One region of the Anaerostipes faecis genome, then DNA from elsewhere that is predicted to be linked to it. Evidence: a T-box and tRNA genes for the amino acid it is inferred to sense, from the RefSeq annotation. Region 1 holds a T-box; the other regions hold tRNA genes.
What was found. A T-box is a leader RNA that pairs with one kind of tRNA and senses whether it is charged. The one in region 1 lies ahead of thrS (threonine--tRNA ligase), so its partner is inferred to be a tRNA-Thr.
Positions count from the first base shown of each region.

Region 2: it encodes a tRNA-Thr, which carries the amino acid that the T-box ahead of thrS (threonine--tRNA ligase) is inferred to sense. The anticodon was not compared.
Region 3: it encodes a tRNA-Thr, which carries the amino acid that the T-box ahead of thrS (threonine--tRNA ligase) is inferred to sense. The anticodon was not compared.

Region 1 covers NZ_CAJSYK010000026.1:9,798-13,076, forward strand. The annotation lists gene thrS (threonine--tRNA ligase) at 1-1,815, opposite strand, end outside; T-box leader at 2,020-2,228, opposite strand; gene QGT46_RS14030 (putative ABC transporter permease) at 2,315-2,758, opposite strand; gene QGT46_RS17080 (hypothetical protein) at 2,746-2,910, shown strand; partial or broken gene QGT46_RS17375 (hypothetical protein) at 2,829-3,209, opposite strand.
Region 2 covers NZ_CAJSYK010000002.1:58,293-61,571, forward strand. The annotation lists gene trpS (tryptophan--tRNA ligase) at 1-690, opposite strand, end outside; tRNA gene QGT46_RS01895 (tRNA-Thr) at 1,422-1,494, opposite strand; gene QGT46_RS01900 (metallophosphoesterase) at 1,544-2,248, opposite strand; gene QGT46_RS01905 (sigma-70 family RNA polymerase sigma factor) at 2,270-2,848, opposite strand; gene rlmB (23S rRNA (guanosine(2251)-2'-O)-methyltransferase RlmB) at 2,856-3,279, opposite strand, start outside.
Region 3 covers NZ_CAJSYK010000004.1:6,311-9,589, forward strand. The annotation lists gene rapZ (RNase adapter RapZ) at 1-833, shown strand, start outside; gene whiA (DNA-binding protein WhiA) at 837-1,763, shown strand; gene QGT46_RS04210 (HPr family phosphocarrier protein) at 1,760-2,017, shown strand; tRNA gene QGT46_RS04215 (tRNA-Thr) at 2,032-2,104, shown strand; gene QGT46_RS04220 (hypothetical protein) at 2,224-2,511, shown strand; gene QGT46_RS04225 (ImmA/IrrE family metallo-endopeptidase) at 3,232-3,279, opposite strand, start outside.

The DNA.
Region 1 (3,279 bases):
CACGGAAACGGCCTGGTTTTCTTCTTCTTTTCCTCCCACAACTAGCATATATGGGATCTTATGAAGCTGTGCCTCCCGGATCTTATAACCCATCTTTTCAGCCCTGGTGTCAATCTCAGCGCGGATGCCGGCTTCTTTTAACGCATCCAGCACCTTGTTTCCATAGTCTAAATGCTTGTCAGAGATCGGAATGACCTTCACCTGCACTGGTGCCAGCCAGGTTGGAAATGCTCCTGCGAAGTGTTCAATCAGGATACCGATAAACCGTTCGATGGAACCAAAAGCAACCCTGTGGATCATGATCGGGCGGTGCTTCTCTCCGTCTGCTCCAGTGTAATGGAGGTCAAACCGCAGAGGAAGCTGGAAGTCTAACTGAATGGTTCCGCACTGCCATGTTCTTCCGATGGAATCTTCCAGATGGAAATCAATCTTCGGTCCGTAGAATGCTCCATCCCCTTCATTGACTACATAGTCAAGTCCAAGATCGTCCAGTGCGCTCCTCAAAGAATCTGTAGCCATCTCCCAGTCTTCATCACTTCCCATGCTGTCTTCCGGCCGGGTGGACAATTCCACATGGTATTTGAATCCAAACAGGCTGTAAACCTGGTCGATCAGCGCTGCGACACCTTTGATCTCATCTTTGATCTGCTCAGGCATCATAAAAATATGGGCATCATCCTGTGTAAAACAGCGGACACGCATTAGTCCGTGAAGCTGTCCGGATTTTTCGTGGCGGTGTACCAATCCCAGTTCTCCCATGCGAAGCGGCAGGTCACGGTAAGAGCGTGGCTCTGACTGGTATACTAAAACGCCGCCTGGGCAGTTCATAGGTTTGATGGCAAAGTCTTCTTCATCGATGACCGTTGTATACATATTTTCCTGGTAGTGATCCCAGTGTCCGGATGTCTCCCACAGGTGCCTGCTCAGCATGATCGGGCTGGAGATCTCTACATATCCTGCTTTGTTATGGATTTCTCTCCAGTAGTCCAGCAAAGTATTCTTAAGCACCATACCATTCGGTAAAAAGAATGGGAATCCCGGCCCTTCATCTCTCATCATAAAGAGACCGAGTTCTTTTCCAAGCTTTCTGTGGTCACGTTTTTTCGCTTCTTCCATCATGGTCAGGTAATCTTTCAGATCCGCTTTTTTTGCAAATGCTGTTCCATAGATACGGGTGAGCATCTGATTCTTTTCATTGCCGCGCCAGTATGCTCCGGCGATGCTTGTGAGCTTAAACGCTTTCAAAGGCTTTGTTGTCATCAGATGAGGTCCTGCACACAGGTCAATGAATTCACCCTGCTGATAGAAACTGATAACGGAATCCTCAGGAAGATCCTCGATGAGCTCGACCTTGTACGGTTCCTTGCGTTCCTTCATAAATGCGATTGCTTCTTCTCTTGGTTTTGTAAAACAAGTGATCTCCAGATTTTCTTTTACAATCTTTTTCATTTCTGCTTCAATCTTCTCCAGATCATCTTGTGTAAATGGAGTATCCTTCTCCATGTCATAGTAAAATCCATTGTCGATAGACGGCCCGATGGCAAGCTTTGTCTCCGGGTACAGGCGTTTTACAGCCTGGGCTAGGATATGGGATGCGGTATGGCGGAAGGCATGTCTTCCCCCTTCTGAGTCAAAGGTAAGGATGCTCAGTTCGCAGTCATTCTCCACAACAGTCCTTAAATCCACGACTTCCCCGTTAATCTCTCCTGCACAAGCAACTCTTGCAAGTCCCTCGCTGATATCCTTTGCAATATCAATGACAGATATGCTCTGGCCGTACTCTTTAACAGATCCATCTTTTAATGTAATCTTCATAGTATTTTTCCTTTCTTGTATTGTAAGAACAAAGTGGGCAAGCCCGCTTCAACGCCCCAACCCCTCACTCTTTGAGGGACTTGTTTCGCTTTGCGCGCCGATGTGCGGCTGCAAAGCAGCCTTCCTTGGCACATCGTGCCCGGAGGGCTTTTTTATTCCATAGGAGAACTTTCCTATGGAATAAAAAAAGCCCCATGGAAAATTCCATGGGACGTTATTCACGCGGTTCCACCCTTGGTTGCCTGCTTCATATCGTAAAGCAGACCACTTCGTTGACGATAACGGTGTCGGCCGGGCTGGTTTGCAGCCGCTCGGAGGTGGTCTTCATCTGCTTTAGTACTTAAGATGCTCTCACCAAATGCATCTCTCTCTGGAAGACTTTCACAGACTACTCTTCTCTTCAACGCTTTTTTATTTCCCACATATTATAACACTGTTAATTTGTGAAATCAATCCTTTTTCATAGCAAAAAATTTAGATGCCAGAAACAAACTTATCTCTAATCGTTCTGAGTGATCCCCTTTCCTACATTGGGAGATCCCGCTGAGTAAACCTGGTCCGTCAGAAAAAGTCCCAGCAGCATAGAACAGACAAAAACCATGACTCTCGGCTGAAGTCTCTGTATCATATTGTCAAGAAACGGCGCCAGGACGTATACGATGGCCAGCCCTCCAATACCGAAAACAAGCAGACCTTCCGCGCAGATCCTTCCATGGATATTCAGAAAGTAGCCGCTGTAATCCCACCATCTCTGCCCGTGATGCATCATTTCCAGAAAAACGGAAGTAAAATATTCCACACAGCCGCAGACAGCTACGATACTGATAAATTCCAGGACCGGTTTTTGTCTCATTTTGTTTAACAGAGTCAGGATCAAGATTCCGTCGGCTCCGTAGATGGGAAGCCAGGGACCGTGAAGGATTCCCCCTGTTGGTAAAAACACCGCTGGCGATTAAATGCAGGCTCACTTCCCAAATCCAGCCCAGAAAGGACATTTCAAATAGAAAACACTGCCACTTATGTCCGTTCATCATCTCTCTGGACAGCCGGATTGCATCACAGGATTTGATTGACGGATTTTCTGCCACGATGTAAGGCACGAGGTAATAGGAATACTTTTTTATGATGCCCCCGATGACCGTAAAAGACCACAGAAACTGAAAAATAGAAACGGTAAGCATCGTCTTGGACGCGCGGAGCCATTTTTTTACCCGTAGCAGGAATAACACACGCTGGGCCGGAACTTTTCGGTAAATACGCCCTTCCAGAAACATCCTGCGGGAGATGACAGCGAAGGTATTTACAATGAGAATCCAAAAGGATAAAACAGCAGCTAGGCAGAGAACCAGTAAAATGGCTAGAGTAACATTTTGAGAGCCAAACAGGGAATTCATACCCGATGCCAATGTGACAAGGAGAGATCCTGAGGTGACGCCATTGAGTATCTGTGCAAAGACCCCTCTG
Region 2 (3,279 bases), on a different contig from region 1:
GGAGTCTGTCACCGCCTTCTTAAACTTTCTCATAATTGTGTCCGGGTCGTCCAAAAGCAGTATATGCGCATTGGCATTCTCGTCAGATTTGGACATCTTTTTCTCCGGCTCCTGGAGGCTCATGATCTTCTGTCCGACTTTGCCGATGTATGCTTCCGGAATCGTGAAGACATCACCGTAAATCTTGTTGAATCTTTCTGCAATATCTCTGGTGATCTCCAGATGCTGCGTCTGATCTTTCCCCACAGGTACCACATCGGACTGAAACAGCAAAATGTCTGCCGCCATCAGTACCGGGTAAGTGAAAAGTCCTGTGTTGATATTTTCCGGATGCTTCTGAGACTTATCTTTAAACTGGGTCATCCGGTTCATTTCCCCCATATAGGTAAAGCAGTTTAAGATCCACATGAGTTCAGCGTGTGCCGAAACGTGTGACTGGTAATAAATACAGTTTTCCACCGGATCAAGTCCTGCCGCTATATAGAGTGCCAAAAGGCTCCTGGCCCTTTTTCTAAGTTCCGAAGGCTCCTGTCTTACTGTGATGGAATGCATGTCCACAACACTGTAAAAACACATATACTGATCCTTATCAATGTCCACCCAGTTTTTTAATGCTCCCAGGTAATTGCCCAATGTAATAGTACCGGTGGCCTGCATGCCACTGAATAATGATTTCTTTCCGTCTAACATCTGTCGTTCCTTTCTTCCATAAATTTTCTCTGGATTCATCATATCATATTGCAGGGAAGTTTCCAAACGTTCAGCGCAATCTTTTCACAGAACTTCTCAGTCAAGTCCGAAAAATCCTGTTTTAAAATCTTTAGTTCCAGTTTGTGTTACCTCCATATTTCTATTTATGTATTCCTAAAATATTATAGACTTACTGCCGTTAAGCAGCAGAATATGTATATTTATGTGGGTTCCCTTTTCAGTGGTAGATATAGTTCTTGTGTATTCGATTTCTTTTCCGAGTACCTGTTCCTGGGTAGACCCTTTCCCATCCGTAACATTTGCAGAAAAAGAGACGGGTAGCTGAGTAACCCGTCTCATAATCGCCTGTGTTTCAGTGCCTCTTAACCCGCATAAAAATTTACTATTTATAACAATATTGTTTTTGATTTACCATCTTCTCATGTGACAAAGAATCTGCTTCTACAGACGTTTAACATGACTAATCCCAATGAATATCTTCATGCAAAATTGCAGCACTTTTATTTGCTTTTGCCTCTGCGATTGCTTCAATCTTATCCGGCTCAGGATTCACTTCCGAAATAGATTTCAAAATCACCTTGTAAATTGTATCTATATGCTTTTCCTCTCGACTTTGTCTCATGTATTGTTATTATATAGTTTTCGAACGTTTTTAGTAAAAGAAACGGCCCAAACCTATAAAATCATAGTTTGAGCCGTTTCTTACGATAAGCTGATGACGGGAGTTGAACCCGTGACCTCCTCACTACCAATGAGGTGCGCTACCACCTGTGCCACATCAGCAAGACCGTTATTAAATTTATCATACCGATCGATTCTTGTCAATAATTTTTCATATTTTTATATAAAATTCTTCCTGATCATTCAATCTCAGACAGCCAAGATTTTCACCATAGGCGGCCCCGCAGTCAATAGCGATCCTTTGATCCCATTTTGCGATATGAAATGCGGCAGCCTGCTTCCTGGCTTCTTCCGTCAAAGTCCCCGCATAATAAAGCAGTGCGCCTGTAGGCGTATGTCCAAAAATGACGGTATACGGACAGGAGAGGACGGCATTAAAAAACTCCCTGCGTGTCCACAGAAGAGTATCCCGGTCCATCTCTGAGAGCTTCTCCTCTGAATCTCCCAGTGCTGCATCAATGCCGGCATGAACCAAAAGATAACGCTTTCCTTCTACTGTGATCATCCGGTAAAGAGGGAGCTTTCGAACAAACTCGATACACTGCTCCTGTTCTTCTTTCGGAAACGACATAAGAGAAGCTAAAGTAACCCCTCCGCCGTTAAAAAGCCACGTCTCATACCATGATTCCTCGTCATCCATAGTTCTTAGGAACATGTCTTCATGGTTTCCCATGAGAAGTTCCATATTCGGCTGTTCCCTTATATATTCCAGCAGCTGGATGCCGTCCGGCCCACGGTCCACCACATCTCCGATAATAAATAATTTATCCTCTGAAGAGAACCGGATCTTCTCCAGCATCTCAAAAAAAGCCCGGCTCTGGCCGTGAATATCGGACAACACATAAACATTCTGCATGTATACTCCCCCTCCGGGTGATTAACTTTCTTCCCCTAATTTTCTGCGGATCCTCTGAATCGCATTGTCGATGGACTTTTTCGGTTTGTCCAGTTTTACGGCAATCTCCACATAATTTTCTCCGCTCAGATAAAGTTCCATCACATCTTTCTCAAAGCCGCTGAGCTTTGTCTCAATTTTCTTATAGTAGTTAGAGATGTTTTCCTTTTGTATCAGAACCTGTTCCGGATTCGTGTCTTCTTCCATAAACTGGTCTTCCTCCCCCTGTTCATTAAACAGTGAGATATAGTTGTTCAATGGACCGTGTTTCTTTCTCTTGGAAGCCGTCACCGTCGTATAAATCTGCCGTTTTACACAAAGTGATGCAAATGTGGAAAATGAAGCGTTCTTTTCGTTGTCATAATTTTTTACAGCTTTAAAAAGACCGATCATCCCTTCCTGGATCAAGTCCTCCTCATCGGCCCCGGCCAGAAAGAACTTCCTGGATTCCCTGCGCACCAGTCCCCCATACCGGTTCAGCAGAAAATCCATCGCCTGATCGTCACCGCTTTTTATCTCATTTAACAGGTCCCTGTCAGAATAATGTTCAAAGTCTTTCATAGTTCCCCTATTTTAAAAGTCTCTGCCTCACGATCTCATAAGCCAGCACGCCGGCTGCAACCGATGCGTTCAGAGAATCAATATCGCCGTTCATCGGAATAGAAGCGGTATAATCACACTTCTCCTTCACAAGGCGGCTGACACCGCTGCCCTCATTTCCGATGACCAGTCCTATAGGACCGGTTAAATTCTGGCGGTACATGATGTCTCCATCCATATCGGCACAGACAAACCATAACCCCCGCTCCTTCAGTTCTTCCATCGTCTTTGACAAGTTGGTCACTTTCACCACCGGGGTATAATTAAGCGCTCCTGCGGATGTTTTTGCCACCGTCGGGGTCAGTCCCACTGCCCTTCTTTTAGGAATGATGACGCCATGAGCCCCGGCAAGATTTGCTGTTCTTATAATAGCTCCCAGATTGTGAGGATCT
Region 3 (3,279 bases), on a different contig from region 1:
GGATGTCGGGGGCGGGAAAGAGCAGTGCTCTCAAAATGCTGGAAGATATTGGATATTTTTGTGTGGATAATCTTCCAACCAGACTGCTGTGCAAATTTGCTGAGCTTACCCTTGACAAGACTGCAAATATATCCAATGTCGCTCTCGGCATTGATATCCGGAGCGGAGCATCCATTGATGAATTTTTGGATGAGTTAAAAAAAGTCCATGATATGGGTGTCAAATTTGAGATTCTGTTTCTCAATGCCAGCAACCGTATTTTGATCAAACGCTACAAGGAGACCAGAAGAAATCATCCCCTGGCACGCAGCGGCCGGATTGAAGACGGCATTGAAAAAGAGCGGGAAGCAGTGAATGAATTAAAAAAATATGCGGATTATGTCATAGATACCAGCCAGCTTCTCACAAGGGAGCTGAAGGCTGAAATTGACAGGATATTTGTCCGGGAAGAGGAATATGCTAATTTCAATGTGGCAGCAGTGTCTTTTGGGTTCAAATTCGGCATACCGGCAGATGTAGACCTGGTGTTTGACGTAAGATTCCTTCCCAATCCTTATTATGACCTTTCCCTGCGTCCTCTGACCGGCAATGACGGTCCTATCCAGGAGTTTGTCATGAAGCATGAGGAGTCCAGAGTATTTTTAGAGAAATTAGAAGATATGCTCAAATTTCTGATTCCCAACTACATCAAAGAAGGAAAATATAATCTTGTCATAGGCATCGGCTGCACCGGAGGGAAACACCGTTCTGTCACCATCACGAATGCACTGGCAGAAAAATTAAAACAGCTGCCATATCCGGTGAAAGTTGAGCATAGAGATATAACGAGGTAGGAAATGTCATTTTCAAGTGAAGTGAAAGAAGAACTTGCAAGACTTACGAGCGGAGCAAGACACTGTAAAATCGCAGAGCTTGCCGGTATTCTTAACTTTTGCGGGGAAGTCCGCGAAGAGCAGGGAAGCTATCTGGTAAAGGTCCATACGGAGAATGTATCTGTGGCGAAACGATTTTTTACGCTGCTGAAAGATACATTCGGTATTCATGGAGAACTTCAGGTAAAACGCAACGAATATCTGAAAAGAAGTCGAAATTATTCGGTTTTTGTTGACAAACATGAGGATTGTGTTTTATTATTGAAAGCAGTGAAATATTTCGAGCCGAAAAACTTTGGATTAGTCCTGCAGAACACGTGCTGTAAAAGAGCCTATATCCGGGGAGCATTTCTGGCAGCCGGTTCCATGAGTGATCCGGAGAAGAATTATCACTTTGAAATTGTAACTCTTCATGAACAATTTGCGGAACAATTGCAAGATGTGCTTGATTTTTTTGAATTAGATGCTAAAATAGTTATTCGTAAGAAGTACTATGTAGTGTATATCAAAGAAGGTGCCAAGATCGTTGATGTACTGAACATCATGGAAGCACATATAGCTTTGATGAACCTCGAAAATGTCCGTATCTTGAAAGATATGAGGAACACGGTGAACCGCCGTGTAAACTGTGAGACTGCCAACATCAACAAGACAGTGTCAGCAGCCGTGAAGCAAGCCGAGGATATTCGATTTTTACAAGAGCATAGAGGGCTTAGTGAACTGAACCAGGGACTGCAAGACATCGCCTATCTGCGATTGGAACATCCGGAGGCTACTCTGAAAGAGCTAGGAGAGATGCTGAATCCCCCCGTCGGCAAATCAGGGGTCAATCATCGTCTTAAGAAGCTGAGTAAGATCGCTGAAGATATGAGAATGGGAGGATCATTATGATTTCTAAGAGTATCGATATTCATGTGACCGAGAACAAGGAAGAACGTCCGGTTGCTTTTCTTGTCCAGATGGCCAGCCAGTTTGAGAGCAAGATTTTAATCGAGGCAGGCAACAAAAGGATCAATGGAAAAAGTATCATGGGTATGATGAGTCTTGGGTTGGATGATTTAGACAATATCACTGTTGTTGCTGACGGAGCAGATGAAGAAACTGCCATCACAACAATTGAAGAATATTTGACAAAAGGAGCATAAAAGGCTCCTGACATGCTGAAATAGCTCAGTTGGTAGAGCACTTCACTCGTAATGAAGGGGTCGCCGGTTCAAATCCGGTTTTCAGCTTTGGCGCAAACACTGTAGATATCAGTGTTTGCGCTATTTTTTTATGTCTTTTTAGAAACATCGAAAACGGTCTTTTCAATGTTTTTTCAATGTATCGTAAATTGGAAGCTTCTTTCTCTATGGATTTTATTATCAATACATATGATCTGTATAGGATTGTTACAAAAGGTAACGATCAGTTGTTTTTTACAACGCATAATACTGATATACTGGATTTGCCTTTACCAAAGCATTCGTTTGTATTTTTGAGAAAAGATTCAAATGATGAGTCTCAACCAATTAAATGTATTAGTGCTGCTCAATATTTAAAGCGAAACACAGATTCTTTAAGGAATGCAGTGGATAATGATTTGTTTTCGTCAGCGCCAAGTGTAGACTATGTTTATAAAATAGCTGATTTAAAATAAGAGTTTTTATGCAAAAGAGGATAGTAAATGAGTGAAAAGAGAAAAAATAAATATTATCATTATTTGGTCGAAGGAGAAGATTGTAAAGTACTGTAAAGGAAGTTTTGTGTATTACACAAGTGAAAAATTTAGAGGATGAATTAATACGAAGCTGTGATATAAGGCAAATTAAGGAGTTGACAGGAAGCAAATCAAATAAAGACTTTAAGCGTGATGTAATAAAAGATAATAGTTTTCATAAGAAATTACTAAAACATAATTTTAATTTTCAAAAATTTTGGATATCTTCAGATGCGGCCTATAAATGTATAAATAATGATGCAGAGAGAATTAAGCTCAGGAACTAAATAAAAATCAGCACTTCCTCCTTTGGAAAATGTTCGTAAACAAAGTGTATGACACGGCAACAGTGGTAAAAGGGAAGACCTTATACAGGAAAGATGCCCGGACTGTCCAACTGCGATGGAATCATAAAACCCGGATGGTCAGAACAGTTTATACCGGAACACAAAGACCCCAAAAAACATACTGCTTCTTTACCAATCAAAATCGTCGGTTATAAGAATGGGAAGCCAGTAATGGCATCTTACTATTGTATGAAATTAAACGGGGCACATTAAAAAGAATAATTGAGATAATAAAAAACTCATATCACATGGCTGTTGGGCGTATGATATGAGTTTTTTATTGTAAGGCTTTTGCCAAGTCAAATATGTTCTGTTATAGATTGTTAAGCAGCTGCTGTTCAATCTGCAGAAGCATTCTGTC